2 regions of the Thermaerobacter litoralis genome follow, and region 1 is predicted to be linked to the other one. Evidence: riboswitches for the same ligand, from Rfam matches in the RefSeq annotation. Region 1 holds a riboswitch; the other holds the start of a gene.

Region 1 (14,041 bases):
GGCCCGAGGCCGACTGGGGCACCTCCCGGGTCTCGACGTGCCCCCGGGGCGTCACCACCCGCAGGCTCTCCACCGCGGCGTCGATCTTCCCGTAGAGCGTGGCGAAGTGGCCGCCGGCGCGGGCGGCGATCCAGCCGCCCACGGTGGAGCAGGCGTAGGACTGGGGGTAGTGGCGGAAGGCCAGGCCCTCCCGGCGCAGGGTCTCTTCCTGGTCCGGCCCCAGGGTACCCGCCCGCACCCGGGCCCGCCGGCTCGTCCGGTCGACCTCCACGACCCCGGCGAGGTCGCGCAGGTCGACGCTGAGGACGCCCTGATAACCCGGGGGCACGTCGGGCTCGATGCCGCCCACCACCGAGCTGCCGCCGCCGGTGGGAATGAGGGCCACCCGCCGGGCCGCGGCGAACTCCAGCAGGCGCAGGAGGTCCGCTTCATCGGCGGGATAGGCGACGGCGTCGGGAAAGCGCAGGTTCGTCCCGGTGCGCAGGCGGATCAGGTCGCCGGTGCTCCGGCCCGCCGCGTGAAGGGCCCGCTCGTAGGGGGTTGCGACGATGCGGCCGTTGAAGCCGGAAAGGCCCGGCAGGCGGCCGCCCGGCTCGGGTGCCAGCCGCGGTTCGGGCAGCCGCAGGTGTTCCAGGGCCACCGGCGGCCGGTAGTCGTCCCCCCGCACCCCGGCCAGGACACCGGTGGTCTGCCGCCAGCGCTCGATGGCGGCGGGGCCGGGTTCTTCCCCGACGTAGCCCCACCCGTTCCAGTGCCGCACCTTCGCCGCCCCCATGGCCATGGGCCATCCCCTCCCCCGGGTCGTGACACCACACCCTCCGCCGCGCCCCCCACGCCGGCCGCCTCCCGCCCCCTCCCGCCGGAGGAACCGGCGCCAGCGGGCCGCGCCCTGGCCGCACCTCCGGGGCGCCCGCCTCCTCCCGCGGCCACCCCGTTCTGGCGCCGCCCGCCTCCAGCGTGGCCATCCGCCGAGGCGGCGCGGACCGGCACGCCTGGGCTTCTCTTCTCCCTCTCTTTCGCGCTCCCCGGCCCAGCCCCTGGTGCCGGCACCGGCCCGGGCACCCCCCACGGGAAGGGCCCCCGGACGCGGGAAGGGGGTGAGGGGCGCAGCCCGGTCGGAGGCGGTGCTCCGGGAAGCCCCGCGGGAAGGGATGGCGGCCCGGTTGTTACGCAAGGGGGCGACCGGCCCGGGCGGGGCGGGCTGCTCGGGAGCGGGCTGCTCGGGAGCGGCCCCCTTGCGAAGGGCTGCCCCGGGACGTCTCTCGAGAAAAGGCGACCCGGGACGCCCGGCGCCCAGCGGTGTGACGCCGCAGCAAAAAGCGGCCGCGGGGTCCGTTGCCGGAACCCGCGGCCGCCGGCCGCGTTCGTCCCATGTCTTTGTCGCCGGGATCCCCGCGGGGCCGCCCAGCGTGGTCACCCCGCGGGGCCACCCCCGTGGCTGACCGGCGTGGCCACCCCGCGTGGCCGCCCCCGTGCCTGACCCGCGTGGCCACGCCGTGTGACCGCTCCGCGGAGCCGCCGCTTTTGGACCCCGGGGCTGCAGCCCCTCAGGCTCCGACCCGTACGCCGGCCTCCCTGCCGGCGCCCTCCGCCGAGCCTGCCGCGCCTCGCCCGCGGTACACGGCAACGTCCAGGCGGCCCGCCAGGCGGCTCGTCAGGATGCCGGCCGTCATGGCGCCGCTGACGTTGAGGGCCGTGCGGCCCATGTCGATCAAGGGCTCCACCGAGATCAGCAGGCCCGCCAGCCCCACGGGCAGGTTCAGCATGGACAGCACCAGCAGCGAGGCGAAGGTGGCACCGCCGCCCACGCCGGCCACACCGAAGGAGCTGAGGGCCACCACGCCGACCACGGTCAGCAAAAAGCCCGGCGTCCAGGGGTCGATGCCCACCAGCGGCGCCGCCATCACCGCCAGCATGGCGGGGTAGACGCCGGCGCAACCGTTCTGGCCGATGGACAGGCCCAGCGAGCCGGCCAGGTTGGCGATGCCCTGCGGAACGCCCAGCTCCTCCACCTGGGTACGGACGTTGAGCGGCAAGGTGGCCGCGCTGGAGCGGGAGGAGAAGGCGAAGGTCAGCACGGGCAGCGCCTTGCGCACGTAGGCGGCAGGGCTGAGGCCGGCCGCGCCCAGGAACAGAAGGTGCAGGAGGAACATGGCCACCAGCGCCGCGTAGGAGGCGACGACGAACTTGCCCAGCTGCCAGATGGCGGCATAGTCGCTGGTGGCCGCCACCCGGGTCATGATGGCCAGGATGCCGTAGGGCGTGAGGCGGATCACCTGGCGCACCATGCTCATGACCACGCCCTCCAGCGCCCGGACGATCCCGGCGAAGGTCTCGGCCGCCTGGGCGTCCCGCCGCCGCAGGCCCAGGTACGCGGATCCCACGAAGGCCGCGAAGATCACCACGGCGATGGTCGACGCCCGCCGCTGCCCGGTGAAGTCCAGGAAGGGGTTGGCCGGCAGCAGCTCCAGCAGCCGCTCGGGGGTCGACATTTGCTGCAGCTCGCCGAAGGTCTGCTCCAGCTCCTGGATGCGCTGGGCCTCCGCCTGGCCCTGGTGGAACTGGCTGGCGTCCAGGCCGAACAGGTTGACGGCCCCGATGCCCAGGACGGCGGCGATGGCCGTGGTCGCCACCAGGATCGCCACCACGGTCAGCGCCAGCTTGCCGGTGTTGTCCGCCAGCTCCATCCGCGTGAAGGCGGAGACGATGGCGACGAACACCAGGGGGATCGTCACCATCTGGAGCAGCTTGACGTAGCCCGTCCCCACCAGGTTGAACCAGTCCACCGAGGCGGGGATGACGTCGGGCTGCCCCTGGTAGATCCCGTGCAGGATGAGTCCGTAGGCCACGCCTAGCCCCAGGCCCGCGAAGACCCGGCCGGAGAAGCCGACGCCGCGCGCCTTCAGCCCGTAGAGAAGGCCAATGAGGACGAACAGGCCCGCGACGTTCAGCGCCACGGGAAGCCAAGCCATCGAGGCATCCTCCTCACGCCACCCGGTTCCTCCACCCGACTGGCCGCACCGAACCCCAGTGTGCCGGTCGACAAACTCATTAAAAGCCAGGGGGCGGGGAGACGCAAGTGACGGGGATCACGGAGATGCCCGGGATCCCGACCGGCCGGAAGACACGGCGGGCGCCTGCGGGCGAAACCGTCACCGCAGGCGCCCGGTATCAGCCCCGCCGGCGCAGCCCCGGCGCCGGACCTGCCCCCCACCCCGCAGCGCGGCCCGTCGGCCCTTGCGGGCATCCCGGCTGGACGGCCGGACAGGCCGCGGGGTGCCCCCGGCGGCGGGGTGCCTGCCCGGGTGGCGGGGTGTCCACCCTGGTGGCGGCGTACCCGCCCGGGCGGCGTGGGCGCCCGTCCAGGCGGCGGGGTGCCCACTCCGGCGGCGGGGTGCCGCGACCGGCAGGGTCCCCGGCCGGTGCCGGTTCCTCCCGGGCGGCACCGGGCCCCGGGTTGGCGGGCGCGGCGCGGCCAGGGGGCGGCCCGCCGTGGGCAGGCGATCAAGGAAACCGGGGGAACTTGCTCCAGTCGGGCTTGCGCTTCTCCAGGAAGGCCCGCTGGCCCTCCTTCGCCTCGTCGGTCAGGTAGTAGATCAGGGTGGCGTCGCCGGCCAGCTGCTGCAGGCCGGCCAGGCCGTCGGTGTCGGCGTTGAAGGCCGCCTTCAGCATGCGGATGGCGATGGGGCTCTTATCCAGGATCTCCCGGGCCCACTTCACGCCCTCGGCCTCCAGCTGGTCGGCGGGGACGACGGCGTTGACCAGCCCCATCTCCAGGGCCTCCTGGGCGGAGTACTGGCGGCAGAGGTACCAGATCTCCCGGGCCTTCTTGTGCCCGACGATCCGGGCCAGGAGCCCCGCCCCGTAGCCGCCGTCGAAGCTGCCCACCCGCGGGCCGGCCTGGCCGAAGCGGGCGTTGTCCGCCGCGATGGTCAGGTCGCAGACCACGTGGAGCACGTGGCCGCCGCCGATGGCGTAGCCCGCCACCAGGGCGATCACCGGCTTGGGCAGGGTGCGGATCTGCCGCTGCAGGTCCAGCACGTTGAGCCGCGCCGTGCCCCCTTCGTCCACGTAGCCGCCGTGGCCGCGGACCTTCTGGTCGCCGCCGCTGCAGAAGTTGCCCCCGGCCCCCGTCAGCAGGACGACGCCGATCCGCGGGTCGTTGCGGGCATCGGTGAAGGCGTCCTGCATCTCCATCACCGTCTCGGGCCGGAAGGCGTTGAGCACGTGGGGCCGGTTGATGGTGATCTTGGCGATGCCCTCGCCGTCGGCCTTCTCGTAGATGATGTCCTCGTAGTCCTTGACCTTGATCCAGCGCGGCAGTTCCGTTGCCGTCGCCATCGGCGTCCCTCCCCGTTCCAATGCCGGTTGGTTTGCCTAGAAACCGTTCGTTTGCGTTGCACGGATCGTTTGCCTGGACCGGGCGCGGCCCGGGCGCCGGGCCGGGCCGGTGCGGCCTTGCGGCCAGGGTCGCCCGGGCTTCACCGGTGCTCGCTCCAGAAGGCTCTCACCTCCTTGACGAACGCGGCCGGTTCCTCCAGGTGGACGGTGTGACCGGCCCCCGGTACGACGACCGCCCGGCCCCGCGGCAGCCGCTCCGCCATGGCCTGGGCCAGGGCGACGTATTTGGCGTCGTCCCCGCCCGCCAGGCAGAGGACGGGCACCCGCAGCCCGGCCAGCCGGTCCCAGAGGGGCGGCTGGACTCCCGCCCCCATGCCCCGCAGGCTGTTGGCCAGGCCCCGGGGCCGCTGGGCCCGGCGGGTGGCCCGGACGGCCGCCTGGGCGGCCGGCGGCAGCTGCCGCAAGCCGGCGAAGAGGGGCAGCGCCTCCCAGGAGCGGGCAAAGGCCTCGAGGCCCTCCTCCTCGATGCGGCGGGCCAGGTCCTCGTCGCTGCGGCGCCGCGCCTCCCGCTCGGCGGGATCGGCCAGGCCGGGTGACGCGGACTCCAGCACCAGGGAGGCCACCCGCTGGGGCGCCGCCACCGCCAAGCTCAGGGCCACCCGGCCGCCCATGGAGTAGCCCACCAGGTGAACCCGCTCGACGGCCAGCCGGTCCAGCAGGTCCAGGAGGTCGGCCACCTGCTCCTCCATGCGGTAACGGCGGGGATCGGCCGGCGCCGCCGAGCGGCCGTGGCCCAGGAGGTCGACGGCCAGCAGCGGCCCCGCCTCCGCCAGGGCCTCCCAGACCCCCGCCCAGGTGGCGACGCTGCCGGTGAAGCCGTGGAGCAGGAGCGCCGGTTCGGGGTGACCCACCGGCCGGGGGCGGGCGACCCCTGCGCCCCCCGGCCCGACGCCGGGACCGCCCGACGCCACCACGTGGTAGCGGGCGCCGCGCACCCGGACGAACGCGGCCGTGAAGGATCCGGTCCCGACGGATGCCTCCGGCACCGGAGTCCCCGCCACCGGCCCCTTGGGGCCAGGTCCCCGGGCCGGCCCTTCGCCGCCGTCCGCCCCGGCGGCAGCCCGGGCGGCGTCAACCCTGGCCCTGCCGGTCCGTGCGGACGGCTCGCCCGGTTCCCGCCGGGCGGCCCCGGCGGCCCCTTGGGGCGGCTCGCCCGGTTCCGGCCGCCCGGCCCCGCCGATCCCTGTGGGCGGCGCGCCCGGGTCCCACCGGCCGGCCTCGCCGGTCCCTGCGGCCGGCCCGCCCGGCACCCGCCGCCCCACCCCGGCGGCCCCGGGCCGATCGCCGGGCTCCCCGCCCCCATGGGGAACATCCCGGGGCCCGGGTGGCGTAAGGGCGGCCCCTGCCAGCACCGTCTTCGCGGCGCGGGCCACCGCCTCCCAGACCTGGCGGTGGTGCTCCACGTTGCGCGGCCGGTTCGTCCGGATCTCGACGATGGCCGGCATCCCCCCCGCCAGGGCCTCCTCCACCGCGGCAGCGAAGTCCGGCCAGGTCTCCACCCGGCGGTAGGCGAAGCCGTACAGGGCGGCGGCATGGCGGAAGTCCAGGCCGTGGGGCGTCCCCCAGAGGGGCTCGAACTCCGCCGGGTCCAGGCGGGCCTGGGGCAGGAAGGAGAAGATCCCCCCGCCGTCGTTGTTCACCACCACCGCCAGCAGGGGCAGGTGATACCGCGCCGCCGCCCACAACCCGTTCAGGTCGTGGTAGAAGGACAGGTCGCCGATCAGCAGGACCACCGGCCCTTCCCCGCTGGCAGCCACCCCGGCGGCCGTGGACACCACGCCGTCGATGCCGGCGGCGCCCCGGTTGGCCAGGATGCGGACCCGGCGCGGGGTCGCGGGGTAGAAGGTGTCCACGTCCCGGACCGGCATGCTGTTGCCGGCGAACAGCACCGCCCCCTCCGGCAGGCGGCGGGCCAGCTCGTCCACCACCCGCGGCTCGGCGGGTTCGTCCCAGCGCGCCAGCTGGCGGGCGATGGCGTCCCGGGCCGCAGCGTTGAGGCGCTGCCACAGGGCCAGCCAGGACCGGGACGAACCAGCCACCCCAGCTCCAGCACCCACCGCCTCCTCGGCCCGCCGGGCCAGCTGGGCCGTGGCCCGGACCGGGTCGGCCCGCACCACCTGGACGGCGACGTGGCCGGGGTCGGGCCAGCCGCCCTCGTCGACGATCACCTGGACGGCATCCCGGTGGCGCTCCAGGAACTGGGCCAGGGGCTTGGACACCGGCGCCCCGCCCAGCCGGAGGACCACGTCGGGCTCCAGGGCCGCGGCGACGTCCGGATCCCGCAAGAAGGCGTCGTAGGCGTCGATGAGGGGCGAGCCGGGAACCGGCGCGGCCGCGGGCGGGCGGCCCGTGGCGCCGCCCGCGGGTGCGCCAGCGACCGGTGCATCTGCATCGGCCGCCTCGGCCGCCGGGGTCCCGGCGACCGGCAGCGTCCCAGCCGGCCTGACCGCGACCGCGGTGCCGCCCGCCGGCGTGGTGCCGGCCGGCGGCGTGGCGCGGCCCTGTCCGCCGGTCGCGGGCCCCATGGCCTCAGCGGCCGGATGCCCGCCCCGCAGGCCCGACAGGGGGTCGGCCAGCACGGGCAGGCCGAGGCGCGCCGCCAGCCGCAGCACCGACGCGGCCAGGGGCGGCTCCTCCCGGGCGCTGGCAGGCGCCCCGCCGCCGCCACCGAGCCCCGCTCCCGGCTCCAGCGGCAGCACCGGTGACATGGGGCCGCAGACGATGAGCCCCCGCCGCGCCCCGGCCAGAAGGGCAAAGAGCTCGTCGGCCTGGCCCTCCGTCAGGGCCGCGGGGGCCAGGCGCGGCTCGACGGCGGCCCGCGGAGCCGGGACGGCACCGCCCGGCGGCGCGGCCGCCGGCCCCCTCCGGGCCGGTTCGTCCCCCTCTGCGGCCGGCACCAGGGGCTCCCGGAAGGGCACGTTCAGGTGCACGGGACCCGCGGGGGCGGCCAGCGCCTCGGCCACCGCCCGGGTAGCCAGCCGGGCGACGTAGGCCTGGACGGCCGGGTCGTCCTCGGGCAGGGGCAGGTCCGCGAACCACTTGGCGTGCCGGCCGTAGAGGTGGGTCTGGTCGACGGTCTGGGAGGCACCCAACTCCCGCAGCTCGTGGGGCCGGTCGGCCGACAGGACCACCAGCGGCACCCGGCCGTAGCGCGCCTCGATGACCGCCGGGTAGAAGTTGGCGGGCGCCGTGCCCGACGTGGCGACGACGGCGGCCGGCCGGCCCGTGGCGCGCCCGAGGCCCAGGGCGAAGAAGCCGGCCGAGCGCTCGTCCAGCTGCACCCAAAGCCGCACCCCCGGATGGCGCGCCGCGGCCAGGGCCAGCGGCGTCGACCGCGACCCCGGGCAGACGACCACGTGCTCGACGCCCGCTCGGACCAGGCCGTCCAGGAGGGCCAGGGCCCAGGCCAGGTTCGTCCGTCCCCGGTCGGGCGCCGCGGCGCCGCCGGCCCCGCCCAGGCTGCCACCCCCGGCGGGGCTGCCCTGCCCGGCAAGGTCACCGGCCCCGGCGCGGGCCGTGATCCCGGAACGGCCCGTGGCCGTCGCCGCCGGCCCTGGGCCTTCCGGGGCGCGCGCCTGAGGAGCAGGGCCGGATGCGCCCCCTGCACCGGCCGCGACCGTTCCCGCCCAAGGCTCAGTCACCCCGCTCCACCTCCCCGGCGCCGGCTTCCACCCCCAGGGCCGCCGCCAGCGGCTGGAGCTTCAGGCGCGTCTCCTGCCACTCCCGCTCGGGATCGGATCCCGCCACCACGCCGCAGCCGGCGAACAGCCAGGCCTCCGTCCCTCGCACCAGCCCGGAGCGGATGGCGACGGCCATCTCCCCCTCGCCCCGGTGGTCGAACCAGCCCAGCGGCCCGGCGTACCAGCCCCGGCTGCCGCCCTCCCACCGGCGGATGAACGCCAGGGCCACCTCCCGCGGCCAGCCGCCCAGGGCCGGCGTCGGATGGAGCCGGCCCACCAGTTGGGGGATCGTGACGCCATCCACCTGGCCGGCGATGGGCGTGTAAAGGTGCTGGACGTTGGCCAGGGTGAGCACCCGGGGCTCGTCCGGCACCTCCAGCCGCCGGCACACCGGCGCCAGGGTCTCCCGCAGCATGCGGACGACCAGGGCGTGTTCTTCCCGTTCCTTGGGGCTCTCCAGCAGGGCCCGGGCCAGGGCCCGGTCGGCTTGGGGTGTATCGCCCCGCCCGGTGGAACCGGCCACCGCCGCCGTCTCCAGCCGGCCGCCCCGCAGCCGGACCAGCCGTTCCGGCGTGGCGCCCAGGAACACGGCCCGGTCCCGCGCCACGGCAAAGACGAAGCACTCCGGATAGCGGGCCTTCAGCCGGCGCAGGGCCGTGCCCGGGTCGAAGGCCGCGCCGGCCACCAGGTGCAGCCGCCGGGCCAGGACGACCTTCTCCAGCTCGCCAGCGGCGATGGCCTCCAGGGCCGCCCGGACCATGGCCTCCCAGGCCTCCCGCCCGGGCGTGGCCTCGGCCCGCACCGGCCCTGGGGCCTGCCGCCCCGCCGTTCCCGGCGGCAGGCTCCCCTGCGGGGCGGCCGCGCCCGCGCCCGGGGAATCGCCGGACGCCGCCGGCCCCAGCGGTGACGGGCCGGGGCCGGCCGGCGTCCACCCCCCTTGCCGGCGCCCCACCGCGGCGGCCACGGCCAGCAAGGAGAGCCAGCGCCGGCCCCGCTCCCCGGCGGCCGTGGTGGCCGCGGGCGGCACCGTGAGCCGGATGCCGCCGGGGAAGGCCCAGGCCGGGCCCCCCTCTCCCGCCGCCTGGGGGCCCGCGCCGTCGGGCACCACCACCCGGTTGAAGGTCAGCCAGGTGGCGCCGCCGATCCGGGTCACCAGCAATTCCGGCAAGACGAAGCGGGCGGCAGGGAAGCCGGTCCAGAGGGGATCGACCGGGGCGCCGGGGTCGAAGCGGAACCCGCCGACCAGCACCGGTCCCGTGCCCCAAACGCCGTGGGGGGCGTCCACCAGGGCCCCCTCGCAGAGGGCCTGCCAGGCTTCGGCCAGCCCGGCGGCCGCAGCGCGCAGGACAGCGCCGGCGACGGGGGCGAACCCGGCCACCGGGTCGCGGCCGGCGGAGGGACCGGCACCCGGGCCGCCGGGCGGGTCCCCGTCCGGGCCCCGGCCGTGGCCCCCCGCGGGCCCATGGCTTCCCGCGGCTGCAGCAGCGAGGCCGGCTCCACCCCCGGGCGCTCCGGTCTCCAGGATGCCGGCGGCCCCCAGGGCCACCAGGTCCATCGCCTCCCCCGGCGCCGACCACAGGGCCCTTTCCCGGGTGAGGACGGCCGCCCCTTCAAAGAGGGCGACGGGATCCAGGTCCTCGGCGGCGACCGTGAAGCTGACCACCGACGGGCGGCGCCCGCGCCGGGCGTGGTCCCGGGCGCGGGCATGCAACCGGTCAAGATCGCGGCTGACGGGTCCCGCAAGGGACGCCAGCTGGGGTGCTTCCCTGGCCAATGGTGTCATCCCTCTGATCGTTCGGATCCGAGCCGAATCCAAGGCTGAAAGGCAAAGGGTGGCGCCGCCGGCGAACTCTGGGTGAACGTTCATTCACCGGCGACCCCAACCACGTTGGTTCGTGACGCGGGGGGAAATCCCTGCCGGAACCCTTGCCCATCGAGCGACCCTTTCCGGGGCCGGTTTCCCGGCCGCCTTCCCGGCCGGGAACGGGCCCCGCAGCGCGGCGCGGGACGCCGCCTGGCGGCGTCAACGAAAAGCCCCTCCGCCATCGGCCCCACCGCGACCGGCTGGGAATCCGCCCGCCTCAGAAGCCGGTGGCCGCCCGCACCCACCACCAGGCATAGCCGGCCACCAGGGAGGCCCCGGCCGCCTTGTACAGCCCCAGGGCGAGCCGGCCCAGCCGGTACAGGTCCTGGTGCCGGTACGGCCGGGCGAGGAAGGCGGGCGCCTGGCGCAGGCACCGGGCGGCGGGGATCAAGGTGATGAGCACCAGGGCGGGGAGCCGGCCGGCCGCCACACCCACCACGATCAGCACCACGGTGGCGGCCACCCAGCCGAAGTAGAGGCGCAGGGCCCGGGTCTCCCCCAGGCGCGCGGCCACCGTCATCTTGCCGGTGGCCCGGTCCTCCTCGATGTCGTGGATCGACTCGGCGTAGAGGATCAGCGCCACCAGGGAGACCAGGGGCAGGGAGGCGATGAGGGCCTCCACCGAGAGGCCGCGGGCCTGGACGTAGTAGGACCCCAGCACCAGCACGGCCCCCATGTTCAGGCCGACCATGAGCTCGCCCAGGCCGCGGTACCCGTAGCGGATGGGCGGCGCCGTGTAGAAGAGGCCGCTGGCGATGCCCAGGAGGCCGAAGGCCAGGGCCGGCCAGCCCGTGCGGGCGGCCAGGTACCCGCCCACCAGGGCGCCGAAGCCGAAGGTGGTCCAGGCGCCGCGGCGCAGGCTGTCGGGGCTGAGCCACCCCGCCTGGATCACGCCGCTGCCGCCGGTGAAGGGCGCGTCGCCCTCGTACATGATGTAGTCGAAGTAGTCGTTGGCCATGTCGGTGCCGGCGTGGATCGCCAGGCTGCCCAGCAGGGTCAGCAGGGCCAGCCAGGGGTCGAAGTGGCCCTCCCCGCCCGCCACCAGGATGCCCACCAGGACCGGAATGATGGTGACGGGCTTGAGGTGCGGGCGGCTGGCCTGGTACCAGGCCTTCAAGAGAAGGCGCCAGGAGCGGGACCGCTCTCCCGGCACCGGCATCCCCTGGGGCGCCGGCCCCGCGGCCGGGGCCGGGCTCGTCCCGGCCGGGCTCGCAGCCTCCCCCGCAGGCGCCTGGGCCGGGCTGCGTTCGTCCGTAGGATGCACCCGTCCATTCCCCCGTCTCGGCGCGGGCCTTGGCGCGGGGCTGTGATCCCCACCGCCGGCCCTCGTTCCAAACCACGACCACGCCCTCTATTGTAACGAAGGAAATCGCATCTGACCTGTTGCCCCCTTGGCGGAACCCGGCTATACTGTGCGTAATCTCCATTGACAACGCACCCGGCCGGCCTGCCGGCCAACCCCTCTCTTATCCAGAGCGGTCGAGGGACGGGCCCGATGACGCCGCGGCAACCGGCGACTCCGTCGTGCGGTGCCAACTCCCGCGGCTCCGAGAGGAGCCGAGAGATGAGAGAAGGGGGAACGGGGAACCCAGTCGACGACCAAGCCCCTTCCTCCTTCGGAAGGGGCTTTTCCTTTGCCGCTCGGGGACCTCGCGCGACCGCGGTGGACCCGGTCCCGCGAGGGACCTGGCCACGGGAGGTGAGGATCGGGGTGACGGAACCCATGCCACGGCACGCCGGAACGGCCGCCGGCCTGCCCGCGACGGACGAACCGGCTCCCCTGGCGGCGGTCGCCTTCCGCCCGCTGGGGGCCTTCCTGCCCTGCGCCGCCCTGGCCGACGGCGACCCCGGCTGGACGCTGGCTCTCGAGGCCGGCCTCCTCGGCCCCGCCCGGCCAGGCGGGGCGAGCGGGTCCGCCGGGCGAGCAGCCCCGGACGAACCGGCCGCCCTGGAGGCCGCGGCGGCGGAGCAGCTGGCCCCCTGGCCCCTCACCGCGCCGGGGCGGGTGGAGGCCGTCCACCTGGCCGCCCTCCGGGCCGGCGCCCGCCTGATCCGGACCCACACCCGCTGGGCCAGCCCGGCCTGGCTTCCCCGGACGCCGGCGGCCCGGATCGAAGCGATCAACCTGCAGGCGGCCAAGCTGGCCCGCTCGGCCCGGGAACTGGCCGGCCAGCCGTGCCTGGTGGCGGGGTTCCTCGGCCCCGGGCCCACCCGGCGCTCCCCGGCGGCGGGCGGAGAGGCGGCCGAGCCGGGCGCGCTGCAGGAAGCGTACCGGTGCCAGGTGGCCGGCCTGCTGGCGGGGGGCGTCGACCTGTTCTGGATCGAGGCCGCCGATCCCCGGGAGGCGGTGGCGGCCCTGGTCGCCGTCCGGGAGGCGTCCCGGCTGCCGGCCGGGGTCCTCTGGCACGCGGACGGCGCCGGGCCGGAGGCGGCCCCCGACCGGGTGCGGGAGGGGCTCCGGATCCTGGCCGCCGCGGGCTGGCCCGACGCCCTGGGGGTGGTGGCGCCCGCCGGGCCGGAGACGGCCGTGCCCTGGCTGGCAGCCCTGCGCCGGGCCGGGTGGAGCGGTCCCCTGTGGGTCGCCCTGGGGACGGCCGGCGGTCCCATCGGGCCCGCCGCGCCGGGCGATCCGGGGGCCCCAGGCCACCTGCATCCTGTTGATGGCCCAGGGGATGGTGCGGAGGGCGCCCTTCATGGCGCCGCCGGTGGGTGGGACGGCCTGTTCCTCCTGGGCGTCGGCTGGGTGGGCGGCGCGGGCGCCTTCACGGGGGACGAACTGGCCCATCTAGGGGCCCGCCTGGGAGCTCGCCTGGGGGCCGGCCTGGGAACCCGCCTGGAAGCCCGCGGCGGGGCCCCCCAGGGGATCGGCCCGGATGGGCGGCCCTGGCCCGGCGCGGAGCCCGCCGGATCCTCCCCCACGGCCGAAGCCCTTCCAGGGGCGGTGCGGCTCGAGGTCCGCGGCGGCCTTGGGCCGCAAGGCAACGGCACCGTCGCCGGCCCCGCCCGGCCCGAACCGCCGGCCGCCTCCCCCGGCGGCAGCCCGGCCCCCTTGCGGGAGAAGCTGGGCCGCCGGTTCGTCATCAGCGTCGAGCTGGACCCGCCCCGCGGGCCGGTGGCCACCAAGTTCCTGGCCGACGCCCGGACGGTGGCCGCCGCCGGGGCCGACGCCGTCAACGTGGGGGACAGCCCCATGGCCCGGCCGCGCATGGCGGCCCTGGCCGGCGCCCTCCTGGTCCGCAGCGCCGGCGTCGACGCCATCATGCACTGCACCACCCGGGACCGGAACCTCATGGCCCTGCAGGCGGACCTGCTGGCCGCCCACGCCCTGGGCGTGCGCAACGTGCTGGCCCTGACGGGCGACCACCCGCGCCTGGGGACCAGCCGGGCCTCGGCGGTGTACGACGTCGACTCCATCGGCCTTTTGGAGATCCTGGCCGCCCTGCGCCGGGGCGAAGACCCCCAGGGCAACGCCCTGGGGGCGCCGGCCGAGTTCACCGTCGCCTGCGCCCTGAGCCCCTGTGCCGAGGACCTGGACCGGGAGCTGGACCGCTTTCGCCGCAAGCTGGCGGTGGGCGTGGTCGACTTCGTCATGACCCAGCCCCTCTACGAGGTGGAGCCCCTGGAGCGGGTCCTCGACCGGCTGGGCGGTTGCCCGGTCCCCCTGGTGATGGGCGTCATGCCCCTGCACAGCGGCCGCCACGCCCACTACCTGCACCACCAGGTGCCGGGGATCACCATCCCCGCCCCCATCCGCGAGGCCCTCGACCGGGCCGGGGACCGGGGTCTGGAGGTCGGCCTGGAGCTGGCCGAGGCGGTGGTGGAGGCGGCCCGGCCCTACATCGCCGGGATCTATGTGGTCGTCTCCTATGGGAAAACGGAACCGGTGGCCGAGTTCGTCCGCCGCTTGCGGGCCCGGTTCGACCCGGTCTCGCCGGCGTCCCCGCCGCAACCGGCGGGCCCCTCGGCGGCGACCGCCCCCAGGGAGGAGGTGCGTCCCCATGCCGGTTGAACCCGGCCCCGCGGGGCCCCTGCACCCGGCCACCCAGGTGGTCCACGCCGGCGTGCGCCGCGACCCCCGCACCGGATCCGTCGCCGT
Region 2 (14,041 bases), on a different contig from region 1:
CCCGGTCGCCGCGGCCGATGCCCAGGGAGCGCAGCAGGCCCGCCACCCGGCGGGAGCGCTCGGCGAAGTGGCGGAAGGTGAAGGGGTGGCCGGCGCCGTCGTCGTCGACCCACAGCATGGCCGGGCGCTCCGGGTCCTCGGCCCAGCGGTCGATGGCGTCGCGGGCGAAGTTGTACCGCTCCGGCACCTCGATCCGGAAGGTCCCCATCGTCGCATCCCCCTTGGACGTGGACTCCTGGACGATGCTTCGCCGGCCGCCCGCCGATTCCTGGCGATGGAAGAACGCGGCCCCTCGACAGGCCGGTCGCCAGCCGGTACAAGGAGGAAGGAGGTGAGGGCCGTGGCGCCCGCAGGGGCAAACCGCGCGGTGATCCTGGAGGCCCGCGCCGTGACCCGGCATCTGGGCGGCCGGCCGGTCCTTGAGGGGGTCGACCTCCAGGTCCGGGAAGGGGACCGGCTGGGCCTGGTCGGGCCCAACGGGGCCGGCAAGTCGACCCTGCTGCGGATCCTGGCCGGGGTCCTGGAGCCCGACGGGGGCGAGGTCCAGCGGGCCCAGGGCCTGCGGGCCGGCTACCTGCCCCAGGATCCCGCCGCCGTGGACGGGGCCACGGTCCTCGACGCGGTGCTGGCCGGGTTCGACCAGCTCCTGGCGCTGCGCCGGGAGCTGGCTGAGCTGGAGCACGCCATCGCCCGGGCGGCCGGGGCGGCGGGGGCGGCGGGGGCGGTGGGGCCCGCGCCGCGGGATGCAGCCGCTTCAGCCGAGGACGATGCGCTGGGACGGCTCTTGGACCGGTACGGTCGCCTGCAGGAGCGGTTCCAGCAGCAGGACGGCTACGCCATGGAGGCGCGGGCCCGCCAGATCCTGGCGGGGCTGGGCTTCCGGTCTTCGGATCTGGACCGGCCCCCGGCGGCCCTGAGCGGGGGCCAGCGGGTGCGCCTGGGGCTGGCCCGGGTGCTGGTGGCGCGGCCGGAACTGCTCCTCCTGGACGAGCCGACCAACCACCTGGACGTGGAGGCCGCCGCCTGGCTCGAAGGGCACCTGGCCGCCTACCCCGGCGCCGTCGTCCTGGTCTCCCACGACCGGGGGCTGCTGAGCCGGGTGTGCACGCGCATCGCCGAGCTGGCCGGCGGCCGCCTCGAGCTCTACGACGGCAACTACGAGGCCTACCGCGCCGAGCGCCGGCGCCGGCGGGAACAGGCGGCCGCCGCTTACCGCACCTACCTGGAGGAACGGCGGCGGCTGGAGGCCTTCGTGGCCCGCTACCGGGCGGGCAACCGCGCCACCCAGGCCAAGGACCGGGAGCGGAAGCTGGAGCGGCTGGATCGGGAGGCGCCGCCACCCCCGCCGCCCCCGCCGCCGCTGCCGCGGATCCGGCTGGAGGCGGGCCCCCCGTCCCACCAGGTGGTCTTCCGGCTGGAGGGCGCCGGCCACCGCTACGGCGACGGGCCGTGGCTCTTCCGCGGCCTGGACGGGGAGGTGCGGCGGGGCCAGCGCATCGGCGTGCTCGGTCCCAACGGGGCCGGCAAGTCCACCTTGCTGCGGCTCCTGGCGGGCGTCCTGGAGCCGGCCGCCGGCCGGGTCGTCCGGGGGGAGGGGGTGCGCTGCGGTTACCTGGACCAGTTGCTGGGCCTGGACGACCCGCGGCGCACCGTGCTGGAAGACTACATGGCCGCCACGGGGACGACGGTGGCCGAGGCGCGCCATGCCCTGGCCCGGTTCCTCTTCCGCGGCGAGGCGGTGCACCAGCCGGTGGGCTCCCTCAGCGGCGGGGAGCGCAGCCGGCTGATCCTGGCGCGCCTGGCCGCCCTGCGGGCCAACGTCCTCATCCTGGACGAGCCCACCAACCACCTGGACCTGGAGACCCGCGAGGTGCTGGAGGAGGCGCTGGCCGCCTACCCCGGCACGTTGATCGTCAGCAGCCACGACCGGACCTTCCTGGAGACCCTGGTCGAGACGATCTGGTGGGTCGAGGACGGCCGCATCGAGCGGGCGCCGGGCCCCTTGAGCCGCTGGCTCGCCGCCCGGCTGCAGACCCGGGCGGAGGAACCGGCCGCGCCGGCGGCGGGCCCGGGGGCCGGGGACGGGCGCGTCCCCTCGGCGCGGGGAGCCGGTTCGTCCGCCGGCCCGCGCGGGCCGATGCCGCCGCCGGAGGCGGGTCCGGGGCGCCGGGCGGCAGGAACGGAGGGCCGCGCCGGTGGGGCGGCTGGGGCCCGGGTGAGGCCGGCCCTGCGGCCGGGGGACCGGCGCCGCCTGGCCCAGCAAGTGGCAGCCCTGGAGGAGGTCATCCTTCGCCTCGAGCAAGAGCAGGCCGAGCTGGTCGCCCGGCTGTCCGATCCCGCCTTCCTGGCACGGGGCGGCGCGGAGGTGGCCGCGGCGGCCCGCCGGGCTGAAGAAGTGGCCCGGGAGCTGGAGGTCCGCGTGGACGAATGGGAGGCCCTCAGCCAGGCCCTGGAAGGGACGACCGTTTCGGGTCCTGGGCGCGAGGGCGGGGGCGCAGGGGCGCCGGCCTGACCTCTGTTGCGATGCGAAGGGGCCAGGGGCCCCACGGACCGGCGGCGGGCCGCGCGCCCGGCGATGACGGCGATCCTGCAGCGGCGTATAATGCTGACGGAAGACTTGCTCCACCATCGGAATCCCCAGCGAGCGGTGTCCGAGACCGCAGCGGGGCCGCGGCGGAGCCTTTCTTCCGGCAGCGGGGTTCTCCCGGAGCCAGGGGCCGGTCCGGATCGGTTTTCGAAAGGACCGGTTCGCCAAAGCAACGGGGTGAGCACCGCTGGCAACGGGTTGCAACGGGATGAAGCCGGCCGCCGGAGGACCGGGACGCCCGTCCCGGCGGGGGCCGGTGAGGGAGCGGGTTGGCAGAGCCGGGCGCGCGATCCCCCGCGTGATCCCCGTGATCCCTGGGGGGGACGGGCGCCCGCGCCGGCCGGTCGGGCTGCCAGGCGGCCGGCCGCAGCATACGCCCGCGAGGGGGAACGACGCGCCATGCCGGAGGCACAGCACTCGCCTCTGAGGGCTGCCCAGAGACAGCTGGCCGCCGTCGTCGAGCGGCTGGGGCTGGGGCCCGATGTATACGAGCTGCTCAAGGAGCCGGCCCGGGTGATCGAGGTGTCCATCCCCGTACGGATGGACAACGGCCGGCTCAAACTTTTCAAAGGTTATCGCGCCCAGCACTGCGACGTCCTGGGTCCGACCAAGGGGGGCATCCGGTTCCACCCCCGGGTCGACCTGGACGAGGTCAAGGCCCTGGCCATCTGGATGACCTTCAAGTGCGCCCTGCTGGGGTTGCCCTACGGCGGCGCCAAGGGCGGCGTGATCTGCGACCCGCGGGAGCTGTCCCGCCGCGAGCTGGAAGAACTCAGCCGCGGCTACATCCGGGCGCTGGCCGGGTTCATCGGCCCGGACCGGGACATCCCGGCGCCCGACGTCAACACCTCGGACCAGGTCATGGGCTGGATGCTGGACGAGTTCTCCCGGATCACCGGCCACCCCAACCCGGCGGTGATCACCGGCAAGCCCCTGGTGCTGGGCGGGTCGCGGGGCCGCGGCGAGGCCACCGGGCGCGGCGTCGTCGTCACCATCCGCGAGGCCGCCAAGGTGCTGGGCATGGACATGCACCACATGACCGCGGCGATCCAGGGCTTCGGCAAGGTGGGCAGCTGGGTGGCCCGCTACCTCCACCGCTCGGGGACGCGGGTGGTGGCGGTGGTCGACGCCTACGGCGGCGTGTACAACCCCCAGGGCCTGGACGTGGAGGCCCTCTTCGCCTACGGGCGCCAGAACGGCACGGTCCGCGACTTCCCGGGGGGCCAGCCCATCGATAACGAGGCCCTCTTCCGCCTGCCCGTCGACGTCCTGGTGCCGGCGGCCCTGGAGAACGTGATCACCGAGGAGAACGCGCCCCACATCCAGGCGCGGATCATCGCCGAGGGGGCCAACGGGCCCACCACCCCCGAGGCCGACGAGATCCTCTACCGGCGCGGGATCTTCGTCCTGCCCGACATCCTGGCCAATGCCGGCGGCGTGACGGTCTCCTACTTCGAGTGGGTCCAGAACCTGATGCAGTACTACTGGTCGGAGGAACAGGTGGTCCGCCAGCTGGAGCGGCTGATGGTCAGCGCCTTTAAGGCGGTCTACCGCTGCCACGTGGAGGAATCGGTGCCCATGCGGCTGGCGGCCTACATGGTCGCCATCGACCGGCTGGCGGAGGCGCTGATCGCCCGCGGCTGGGTGCCGGCCACCGATTACCATCACGTTCCCCAGCCGGAGCCGGCGGAGGCCACGATGGACGTCTTCCGCGAACCGGCGGCGTCGGTGTAACGTGGTGGCAGAACGCGGGAAATCGGGCAAGGGCCGGCCCGCCGGAGGCCGGCCCTTGCCGTATGGCGGGAGGCGGTCATGGCGAGCTTTGCCGAGCGGCTGCGCAAGCGGGCGGGGCGGCTCAGCCGCGCCCAGCGGCAGCTGGCCGAGTTCATCCTGCAGAACGAGCCCCGGGCGGCCTTCATGACGGCGGCGCGCCTGGGGGCCGCCGTCGGGGTCAGCGAGTCCACGGTGGTGCGGTTTGCCATCGCCCTGGGCTACAGCGGCTATCCCGAGCTGCAGCGGGACCTGCAGGACCAGCTGCGGGCCCGCCTGTCCGCGGCCGACCGCCTGGTGCTGGCCGAGGAGCGGGGCGAGCGGGCGGAGACGATCCTGGACACGGTGCTGCGCACCGACATGGAGAACATCCGCACGACCCTGGCCAGCCTGCCGCGGGACCGCTTCGCCGAGGCCGTGGGGGCCTTGCAGCGGGCCCGGGCGATCTACGTGGTCGGCCACCGCAGCGCCGCCGCCCTGGCCCACTACCTGGGCTACTACCTGCAGCTGATGCTGCGGAATGCCCGCACTCTGACCCAGGCCGGCACGGTGCTGGAGGAACTGATGGCCGCCGGGCCCGCCGACGTGGTGGTGGCCATCACCTTCCCCCGTTACGCCCGCGCCACCGCCGAGGCCTTCCGCCTGGCCGCCCAGCGGGGTGCCCGGACGATCCTGATCACCGACAGCGTGGTCTCCCCGCTGGTCGAAGAGGCCAGCATCGTCCTGCCCGCCAAGTCGGAGTCGCCCTCCTTCGCCGATTCCCTGGTGGCCCCCCTCAGCGTGATCAACGCCCTGATCACCGCCGTCGCCCTGGCCCAGCCCGAGCGGGTGCGAGCGGCCCTGCGGGAGCTGGAGGACGTCTGGGACCGGCAGGGCACCTACCTCAAGGAAGAACGCCGCTCGGAGCGCATCGTCGGACCGGGCGAGGTGGCCGGCCCCAGCGAGGGCCTGTAGGCGACGGGGCCGGCTGCCCTCATGCCTCCACGACCGGGATCGAGTCCAGCACGGTGATGGCCGCCGGCGTCACCCGGCAGCGGTAGGCATAGGCCTCCACCCCGGCCGCCCGGGCCCGGGAAAGGGCTGCGGCGAAGGCGGGATCGGCCCGCCGGTGGGGTGCCAGGCCGGCCGCGTCGTCCCGCTGGACGAACCAGACCACGGCGGCCCGGTAGCCCTGCCGGACCGCCGCCGCCAGCTCCTCCAGGTGCCGGGCGCCGCGGGCCGTCGGGGCGTCGGGGAAGAGGGCCGTGGCCCCTTCCACCAGGTTGCAGGACTTGGTCTCCACCAGGCAGGGCGGGGCGGGCGGGTCCGCCTGATCCAGGCAGAAATCCAGGCGGCCGGCCCCCCAGGCCACCTCCGCCCGCCAGCGCCGGTAGGCCGCGAAGGGCGGCAGGGCGCGCCGGTCAAGGGCCGCCGCGAAGAGCCGGTTGGGCATGCGGGCATCGACGGAGACCCACCGCTCCTGGTCGCGGACCAGCAGCAGGTCGCCGGCCGTCCGCCGGGGGGCCGGGTGCGGGGGCCGGGAAACCGGACTCCCCTGCCGCCGGGACCCGGCGGCGCCCGGGCTCGCGCCGGGCGGTGCTGGATCGCGGCCTTCTCCGGCCGCCCCGGCGGGACCCGGGGAAGCGCCGGGCGGGTCGGCTGGCGCTCCCGTCGCCCCCGGCGGGATCCAGGCCAGGCCGGGCGTGCCGGGCTGCAGCAGCTCGGCCATGCGGCCGGAGTTGGGCAGGTGGAGCCGCAGGACGGTGCCGGGAGCCACCGCCGGGGGGGTCCCCGAGGCCCTGCCGGACGCCTGCAGGCCCGCCCGGCCGTCGGGGCCGGCTGCCGCCACGGCGGCTTCCACGGCGAAGCGGTTGAGGCGCCGGACGACGATCACCGGGGTCAGGGGGGAGGGCCAGGGGACGATCACCGCCGGGGCGGCGGCCGCCCGCACGGGTTCGGCGACGGCCCGGGCCGGAGGACGGCGGCCGGCCGTCACCGGGATCCGGCCTCCGGCGTGCCGCCCAGGGGCCTGAGGCGCTGCACGTCCCCGGCCAGGATGCGGCGGCGCGTGCCGCCGGCCTGTTCGACCACCAGGGAGCCGTCGGCTGCTACGTCCAGGGCGATGCCCTCCACCTCGCCCCCGGGCAGGACGATCCGAACCGGCTCCCCCAGCCAGGCGGCCCGACTGCGCCAGGCGGCCAGGACCGGTTCGCCGCCCTCACCGTGGAGCTGGAGGTAGCGGGCCTCGAGCCGCTGGAGGATGGTTTCGGCCACGTCGTTGACCGTGACCGGCTGCGGGGCCTCCCGGCCAAGCCAGGTGATCCGGTCCGCCAGTTCCTCCGGCACCGGCTCCCCCTGGACGTCCAGGTTGACGCCGATCCCCGCCACCACGTACTCGGCGCCGTGGGGATGGGTGACGGTCTCCAGCAGGATGCCGGCGATCTTGCGGTCGTCGACCAGCACGTCGTTGGGCCACTTGACGGCCACGGGCCGGCCGGCCAGGAGCTCGACGGCCTCGGCCACGGCCGTGGCCACGGCCAGGGTCAGCAGGGGCAGCCGCTCGGGGGGAAGGGTGGGGCGGAGGATGAGGGACATCCACAGCCCGCCGGGCGGGCTCCACCAAAAGCGGCGCAGGCGGCCGCGGCCGGCCACCTGGCGGCCGGCGACCACGACGGTCCCCTCCGGCGCCCCGCCTTCGGCCAGCCGCCGGGCCACGTCGTTGGTCGAACCCACCTCCGGGTACCAGTGGACGGTGTGGCCCAGCCGCGACCCCAGCCGCCGCGCCTCCAGCAGCTCGGGGACGAACCGGCGGGCCGCCAGCTCCCGGGCAGCCCCGGGATCGAGGGTGTAGCCGTGGTGCGGCCGGCCTTCCACCGGCCAGCCGTCCCGGCGCAGGGATTCGATGTGCTTCCACAGGGCCGTGCGGCTGATGCCCAACCGGCCGGCCAGGTCCGCACCCGAAACGGGCCCGCCGCCGGCGGCCAGAAGGGCGGCCAGCACCCGGCTGCGGGCGCGGGCGGCCGGGGCGGGATCGGGTGCCGGTGACAACTCCTTCGCGGGCATGGCGTCGCCTCCCGGCAACACCATACCACGGCCGAGGGCCGGCGCTCGCAGGCCCCGCGCCGCAACGGGACCCTAGCGGTCGGCGTCGGCGGGGTGGACCACCAGGACCCCGCGCATCCCCTTCTCGTAGTGGCCGGGCATGTGGCAGGCCAGCTCAAAGCGGCCCGGCACGTCGGCGTTGAAGATCAGCCGCACGCTGGTTCCCGGCCGGAGTCCGGCCACCTCCAGGCCGTAGCCGCCGATCTCCAGCTCGTGTTCCTCCCGTCCGGTGTTGATCAGGGTCAGCCGCACCCGGGTCCCCTGGCGGACTTCGATCACCGCCGGTTCATAGGCGTACTCCGTCAGGCGGATCACCCGGTCGGCCGTGGGCCGCCCCGGCGCGGTGACGCCGGCCACCGGCTCCTGGGCCCGGCGGAGGTGGAGTCCCAGGGCGCCCGCCAGCAAGGCGGCCGAGACCAGCAGGGCGATCACCGAGCGGGTGGCCGGCCCGGGTGCAGCCCCGTCGGACACGACGGCACCTCCTTCAAGGGGGCCGGCCCGGCCGGTCGGGGACCGGCCGGGTTCCTTCCGGGACCAATGTATGCCATCCGGTGGCCCTTCCATTCGGGGCCGGGCGCCCCTTTTCGCGGGCCGGCGCGGGCCGGCGCGCGGGCCGGCGCGTCCTTTTGGGGCCCGGGGAGGAGCGGCGACCGGCCGGGCGAACCATGACCATGGTTGACGGGAAGCCCGCGGCCGGCGGCGGCTCGGGCTTCGCCCCGCCGGGCCGGCCCGAGGCCCGGCGGGAACGGGCGAGGAGGGGGTTGGATGGGCAGGGCGGCGGGTGGGGGACGAACCGGCGGGGCGCCGGCGGGCGGCGGGCGGTCTGGGGCCCGGGGGCCGGCGCCGGAACGCCGGGACCCCCGGCACCAGGAGGCGGATAGGCCAGCGGCGGACCCGGGCCGGGGCCCCGGCCGGTCCCGGGAGGCCGGCCGGCGGCCGGAGCCGGCCGGGTTGCCCGCCGGCCTGCCCGCCTACACCGTCCGGGTCAGCGCCCGGGCGCGCCGGGTGCGGCTGGTCCTCTCGCCGGCCGACGGCCTGGTGGTCGTGGTGCCGCGGGGCTATGCGCTCCACCGGGTGCCCCAGGTGGTCGCCCAGCACGCGGGGTGGATCCAGCGGGCCCGGCGCCGCCTGGAGGAAGAGGCGCGCCGGGCCGGCGGCAGCGGCAACGCCCCACCGGAGCCGGCGCCCGGTCTACCGGCCGCCCCGCCGAGCCCGCCGGCCTGGGTATGGTTGCGGGCCCTGGGCGAGGTGTGGCTCGTGGGGGGCGCGCCCGGCCCGGAGCCGGCCGTGCCGTCCCGCCGGCCCCCGGCGGCCGGGCCGGCCGCGGGCGGGCCGGTGACGCCCTCCTCACCGCCCGCGGCGCCGGCGCCCCCCGCCGGGGCGGGGACCCCCGGGTTCTGGCCGGCCGGCCCGGCCGCCGCGGCCCTCCCCCAAGAGGTACCGGTGGCGGGCCGGATCACGCTGCCCGCCGGTGCCCTGGAACGGGGACCGGCCGCCTGGGCCCCGCCCCTGCGGGCCTGGCTGGCGCGGCGGGCCCGGGCCACCCTGCTGCCCTGGCTTGAGGCCCTGGCCCGGGAGCGGGGCTTCCGGCTGGCCGGTGCGTCCGTCGGGTGTCCCAAGACCCGGTGGGGAAGCTGCTCGGCGACCCGTCACATCCGGCTCAGCCTGAAGCTCCTGTTCCTGCCGCCGGAGCTGGTCGAGCACGTGCTGATCCACGAGCTGTGCCACACGGTCCACCTGCACCACGGGCCGGCCTTCTGGGGGCTGGTGGCCCGCCACGATCCTCGGGCGGCGGAGAACCGCCGCCACCTGCGGGCGGCGTGGAGCTACGTGCCGGCCTGGTTGCGGCCCGCCCGGTCCATCGGGCCCTCGGTGGCCGACGGCGAGGTGCCCCTCCCCTAGCAGCCCGTGTAGTAATGCCATTGGCTCCCAAAGCCGCTCGTCTTTGAAAACGTCAGACGCCTTAGGACATTCCGTCCAGCTGGCGTACTGGTTGCACTTCCTGACTGGCGAGCGCCTGGATTTCCGTCATACGCTGCCGTACATCATTAGGTAGCGGCACGTACATCAGGGAAATGCCCGGGGCCAGCCTGCCGCGAAGGTGCTTCTCCATGATCCCAAAAAACTCTTCACTTGTCAGAACGAGGATGCGTATGGGAGCGTCGATAAGCGTGAGGTAGTATAGCTCGGCTACCGCTGCGTTTATCTTGCCCGCTGGCTTCTTCCCTCCGGAGGTCTTGCCCGAAGCGGACTTGATCGATGCCACTACTCTGCCGTCGTCGGAGACCGCGTCGAATTCGTGGGTGCCACCGGCGACGAGCTTTAGTACCCGGGACTTGAATGGCACCCCAAATTGCTGGGCGAGGTGCTGACGTACGACATCTTCCACGACCCGCTTGAGGTAAAGGGTGTTGGCCATCGGGACGACCACCTTTTTGGAGTTGACCCGCTTTGGAGTTGACCCGGTTTCGTGGACAGGTTGAGGCTTACGCGACAACCCCTTCCTGTGAATGAGTCTTTCGCTCCTGCTGCCAACGGTCCTCGTACTCGTCGGGCGAGAGGGAACCAAGGGCCGAGGGACGCCGCTACCGGTTGTAGAACCCTTCGACGTACTCGAAGATCGCCATGCGGCAGTTGATCCCGTGTGGGCCAGGCTTGGCGGTCGAGGAGCTCCCGTTGCAGGGGCGCGTCGAAACTCTCCGCCATCGCGTTGTCCAGCGCATCGCCCACAGGACCCATTGATCCGGCGATGCCCAGGGCCTCCAAGCGACGGGTGAACGCTAACGAGGTGTCCTATGCCCCATGGTCGGCGTGGTGGATCAGGGCGGGCCCTGGCCGGCGACGCCGCACCGCCATGGTAACGGCGTCCACCAGCAACTCCGCGACGGGCCGGTCCCCCCATGGCCCAGCCACCACGGCACGGGAGAAGGCATCGATGCTACGTGAGGTCTGCCACCCATATCCGGTTGGGGGCATCGGGCACAAACTCCCGATGCAGCCGGTCGGGGGTCGACCGGGCGGCGGGGATCCCGGCGGGTGATCCCCCGGGTCCGGCGCCGGTGCACGCCACAGAGCCCCATGGCCCGCATTAGCCGGGCGACCCGCTTCCGACCCCAGCGGACCCCATGCGTCCACCGCAGCTCTCAATGGGTGCGGGGCGCACCATCCGTGCCCCGGCGGAACTCGGGAGGGTCCGGCGGCTTGGTGGCCGGCATGGGGATCACCCTTTCCGGGGCTTACGCCCCAAGTGCCGGGGTGTCCACGAAACCGGGGCAAGTCCAGTGCGAGTCACCTCCGGGATGTGGACTGGCTACCAATCCCTTGGCTCGCCAACCGCCTTTCCCTTCTGGGACCCACACTCTTCAGCCCAGAGCCAGGAGGTCGTTGACCTCCCCGCCCGGGCATGCTAGCATCACTCTCAACAGCCACAACAGAGCGCGTCTGCTCTCTTATCCAGAGTGGCGGAGGGACTGGCCCGATGAAGCCCGGCAACCGCCGGCCGCGCCGCAGCGGCCGGTAAGGTGCCAACTCCTGCAGGATCCGGCCGGATCCTGAGAGATGAGAGGGCGCCGGAACTCCTTTCGGCCCTTCCCTCTCGGGAGGGGTAATTTCGTATCCGGAACCCCTTCGGGGAGCGGGCGCGGGAGGGAGGGGGACGCGGTGATCCCCTGTCGCGGCCGTGTGGACATCGGGCCGCTGCAGCTGGAGCTGGGCGGCCACCTGCCCCGGGTCGAACTGGCCTTCGAGACCTGGGGGCGCTGGGATCCCCGGCGGCAGAACGCCGTCCTCATCTGCCACGCCCTGACCGGCGACGCCCACGTCGCCGCCCACGACCCCGCCGACCGCCCGGGCTGGTGGGAGGAGGCGGTGGGCCCGGGCAAGCCCATCGACACCCGCCGCTGGTTCGTCCTGTGCAGTAACGTCCTGGGGGGCTGCTACGGGTCGACCGGGCCTTCCAGCCCCATGGCGCCGGGGGCCGGTCCCTGGGGCGGGCGCTTCCCCACCATCACCGTCCGCGACATGGTCCACGCCCAGCGCCGCCTGCTGGACGCCCTGGGCATCCAGCGGCTCGCCCTGGTGGTGGGCGGCTCGCTGGGCGGCATGCAAGCCCTGGAGTGGGCCTTCACCTATCCCGACCGGGTCGACGCGGTGGCGGTGCTGGCCGCTCCGCCCGCCGCCTCGCCCCATGCCATCGCCTGGAACGAGGTCCAGCGCCAGGCCATCTTCGCCGATCCGGCCTGGCAGGGCGGGGATTACCCCAGCGAGCAGCCGCCGCGCCGGGGACTGGCGCTGGCCCGCATGCTGGCGATGACCACCTACCGCGGTCGCGAGGAGTGGGCCCTGCGCTTCGGCCGGGCCGAGGTGCCGCCGGGGACCGATCCGGTGGCCGAGCGGCTGGGCGGTTACGCCACCGCCGCCCGTTCCGGCGCTGAAGCCTTCCGGTTCCAGATCGAGAGCTACTTGCACTACCAGGGGGAGAAGCTGGTGCGCCGCTTCGATCCGGCCACGTACGTGACCTTGACCCGGGCCATGGACCTGCACGACGTGGGCCGGGACCGCGGGGGCCTGGAGGCCGCGGCCGGCCGGGTGCAGAGCCGGGTCTACGTCCTCGGCATCACCTCGGACCTGCTCTACCCGGTGGACGAGCAGCGGCCCCTGGTGCGGGCCCTGCGCCGGGCGGGCAAGGACGTCGCCTGGCACGTCTGGCGGGCCCCCTGGGGCCACGACAGCTTCCTGGTCGACGCGGCGGGTGTGGCCCGGCGGGTCATGACCTGGCTGGAGGAACCGGCCGCCTCGCCGGCGGCCCCGCCCGGCGCGGTGGCCGCCGTGGGGGAGGGGCGCCCGTGAGGGGTCCCGTGGTGGCGCTGCTGGGTTTGGGCACCGTGGGCAGCGCCGTGGCGCAGCGGCTGCTGGATCCACCCCCCTGGCTGGTCGAGCGGCTGGGCGGCGTGCCGCGGCTCAAGGGGGCGCTGGTGCGCCACCCGGATAAACCGCGGGCCGCCGCCGTCGACCCCGCCCTGCTGACCACCGACCCGGAGCGGCTCTTGGCCGATCCGGAGGTCGACGTGGTGATCGAGCTGATCGGAGGGGTCGAGCCCGCCCGCCGCTACGTGCTCCAGGCCCTGGAGGCCGGGCGTCACGTCATCACGGCCAACAAGGCCCTGCTGGCTGAGTCCCTGGCCCCCCTGGTGGCCGTCGCCCGCCGGTCGGGGGTGGAACTGGCCTTCGAGGGGGCCGTGGCCGGGGGCGTGCCCATCATCCGGCCGCTGCTGCGGTGCCTGGCCGCCAACCGGGTGCGGCGCCTGCGGGCGGTGCTGAACGGCACCTGCAACTTCGTGCTCACCCTGGTCGAGCAGGGCGCCAGCCTGGACGAGGCGGTGCGGGCGGCCCAGGCCGCGGGCTACGCGGAGGCCGATCCCAGCGACGATCTCTCCGGCCGCGACGCCGCCCGCAAGCTGGCCATCCTGGCGATGCTGGTCACCGGCGAGCCGGTGGACTGGACGAGCGTCGAGCGGCGGGGTCTGGACGACCCGGCCTTCCGCCGGATCCTGGAGGCGGCGCCCGCCGCCGGCCCCGGCCAGGAGGCCCGCTGGCGGCTGGTGGCCACGGCGGAGTGGACCGGGCCCGCGCCCCGGCTGACGGTGCAGCCGGAGCTCTTGCCACCCCACGATCCGCTGCTGCAGGCGGCCGGGGTGGAGAATATGATCCTCATCGAGGCGGATCCGGTGGGCGCCGTGCGCTTCGCCGGGCCGGGGGCCGGCGGCGAGGCCACGGCCAGCGCCGTGCTGGCCGACCTGATCGCCATCTGGCGCGGCGACCGGCTGCCCCTGCCCGCCCTGGACGGCCGGCCCCGGGCGGCAAGCCGGGTGCCGGGCGGCGCCTTCGACAGGGAATGGCAGGATCCGGCCGCGGCGGCGGTTAAACTCAGATTGAGGGAAGGTTGAGCGGGCCGCCGGGCGCGCCCTGGGGCGGGTCCGGCGGGTCCTCCAGGGGGGAGCGGCATGGGCCCCAGGCATCTCGCCCAGTGCTACCGGTGCCGGCGCACCTTTGAGGCGGACCGGCGGGGTGCCCGCTATTGCCCGGATTGTGAGCGGGAGCAGCGGCGCCGGTTCCGCGTGCTGCCCGGGGGCCGGGATCCCCGGGCCCGGGGGGTGGTGCGGCCCGGCGGGATCCGGTCCGGATCTCCGGGAACCCGGTGGCGGGGCACGGCGCTGCGCCGTCGTGCCGGCTCGCGGCCCTGGCGCTCCCACTGGGCCTGGCGGCGGTGGCACCAGCCTTTGCGCCTGGTGGCCGTGGTGGCGATGGCCGCCGCCGCCCGGGTCGCCTGGGACCTGACCGACGCCGGACCGTGGCCGGTGGAGTGGCTGGTCTACCTCGTCGGCGCCGCCTGGATCTGGAACCGGCGGGACGAGGCGGCCTGACCGCGGCCCCGCCCGGGCGGCGGTCAGGCCTCTGGTGCAGGTTGCTTCGCGGGATCGCACAAGGAACGCGGCGGCGGGTCTCCGCCGCCGTCGTCGTTGGGACGCGGTGTGCCGGACTCGTACCAGGCTGGTACCGGACGTGGACCGGACGTGGACCCGACGGGACGGGTTTCGCCCCGAC

Evidence for each region. A riboswitch is a leader RNA that binds a small molecule or an ion and turns the genes downstream of it on or off. The one in region 1 is predicted to bind S-adenosylmethionine.
Region 2: it holds a riboswitch for S-adenosylmethionine, as region 1 does, so the genes downstream of both, metX (homoserine O-acetyltransferase MetX) here and ACYQ02_RS06915 (methylenetetrahydrofolate reductase) in region 1, are expected to answer to the same signal.

The regions. Positions count from the first base shown of each region.
Region 1 is NZ_BAAIES010000008.1:394,684-408,724, forward strand. Features, by position in the region: gene ACYQ02_RS06885 (FAD-binding oxidoreductase) at 1-781, opposite strand, end outside; gene ACYQ02_RS06890 (L-cystine transporter) at 1,548-2,972, opposite strand; gene menB (1,4-dihydroxy-2-naphthoyl-CoA synthase) at 3,505-4,341, opposite strand; gene menD (2-succinyl-5-enolpyruvyl-6-hydroxy-3-cyclohexene-1-carboxylic-acid synthase) at 4,482-8,042, opposite strand; gene ACYQ02_RS06905 (isochorismate synthase) at 8,035-9,864, opposite strand; gene menA (1,4-dihydroxy-2-naphthoate octaprenyltransferase) at 10,163-11,209, opposite strand; SAM riboswitch class I at 11,409-11,516, shown strand; gene ACYQ02_RS06915 (methylenetetrahydrofolate reductase) at 11,657-13,954, shown strand; gene ACYQ02_RS06920 (trans-sulfuration enzyme family protein) at 13,944-14,041, shown strand, end outside.
Region 2 is NZ_BAAIES010000005.1:176,272-190,312, reverse strand. Features, by position in the region: gene ACYQ02_RS04305 (acetate--CoA ligase) at 1-208, opposite strand, end outside; gene ACYQ02_RS04300 (ABC-F family ATP-binding cassette domain-containing protein) at 332-2,512, shown strand; gene ACYQ02_RS04295 (Glu/Leu/Phe/Val family dehydrogenase) at 2,987-4,321, shown strand; gene ACYQ02_RS04290 (MurR/RpiR family transcriptional regulator) at 4,400-5,311, shown strand; gene sfsA (DNA/RNA nuclease SfsA) at 5,331-6,332, opposite strand; gene ACYQ02_RS04280 (biotin--[acetyl-CoA-carboxylase] ligase) at 6,329-7,399, opposite strand; gene ACYQ02_RS04275 (cupredoxin domain-containing protein) at 7,472-7,909, opposite strand; gene ACYQ02_RS04270 (M48 metallopeptidase family protein) at 8,204-9,340, shown strand; gene ACYQ02_RS04265 (hypothetical protein) at 9,402-9,857, opposite strand; gene ACYQ02_RS04260 (helix-turn-helix domain-containing protein) at 10,258-10,578, opposite strand; SAM riboswitch class I at 10,885-11,003, shown strand; gene metX (homoserine O-acetyltransferase MetX) at 11,099-12,286, shown strand; gene ACYQ02_RS04250 (homoserine dehydrogenase) at 12,283-13,383, shown strand; gene ACYQ02_RS04245 (hypothetical protein) at 13,441-13,860, shown strand.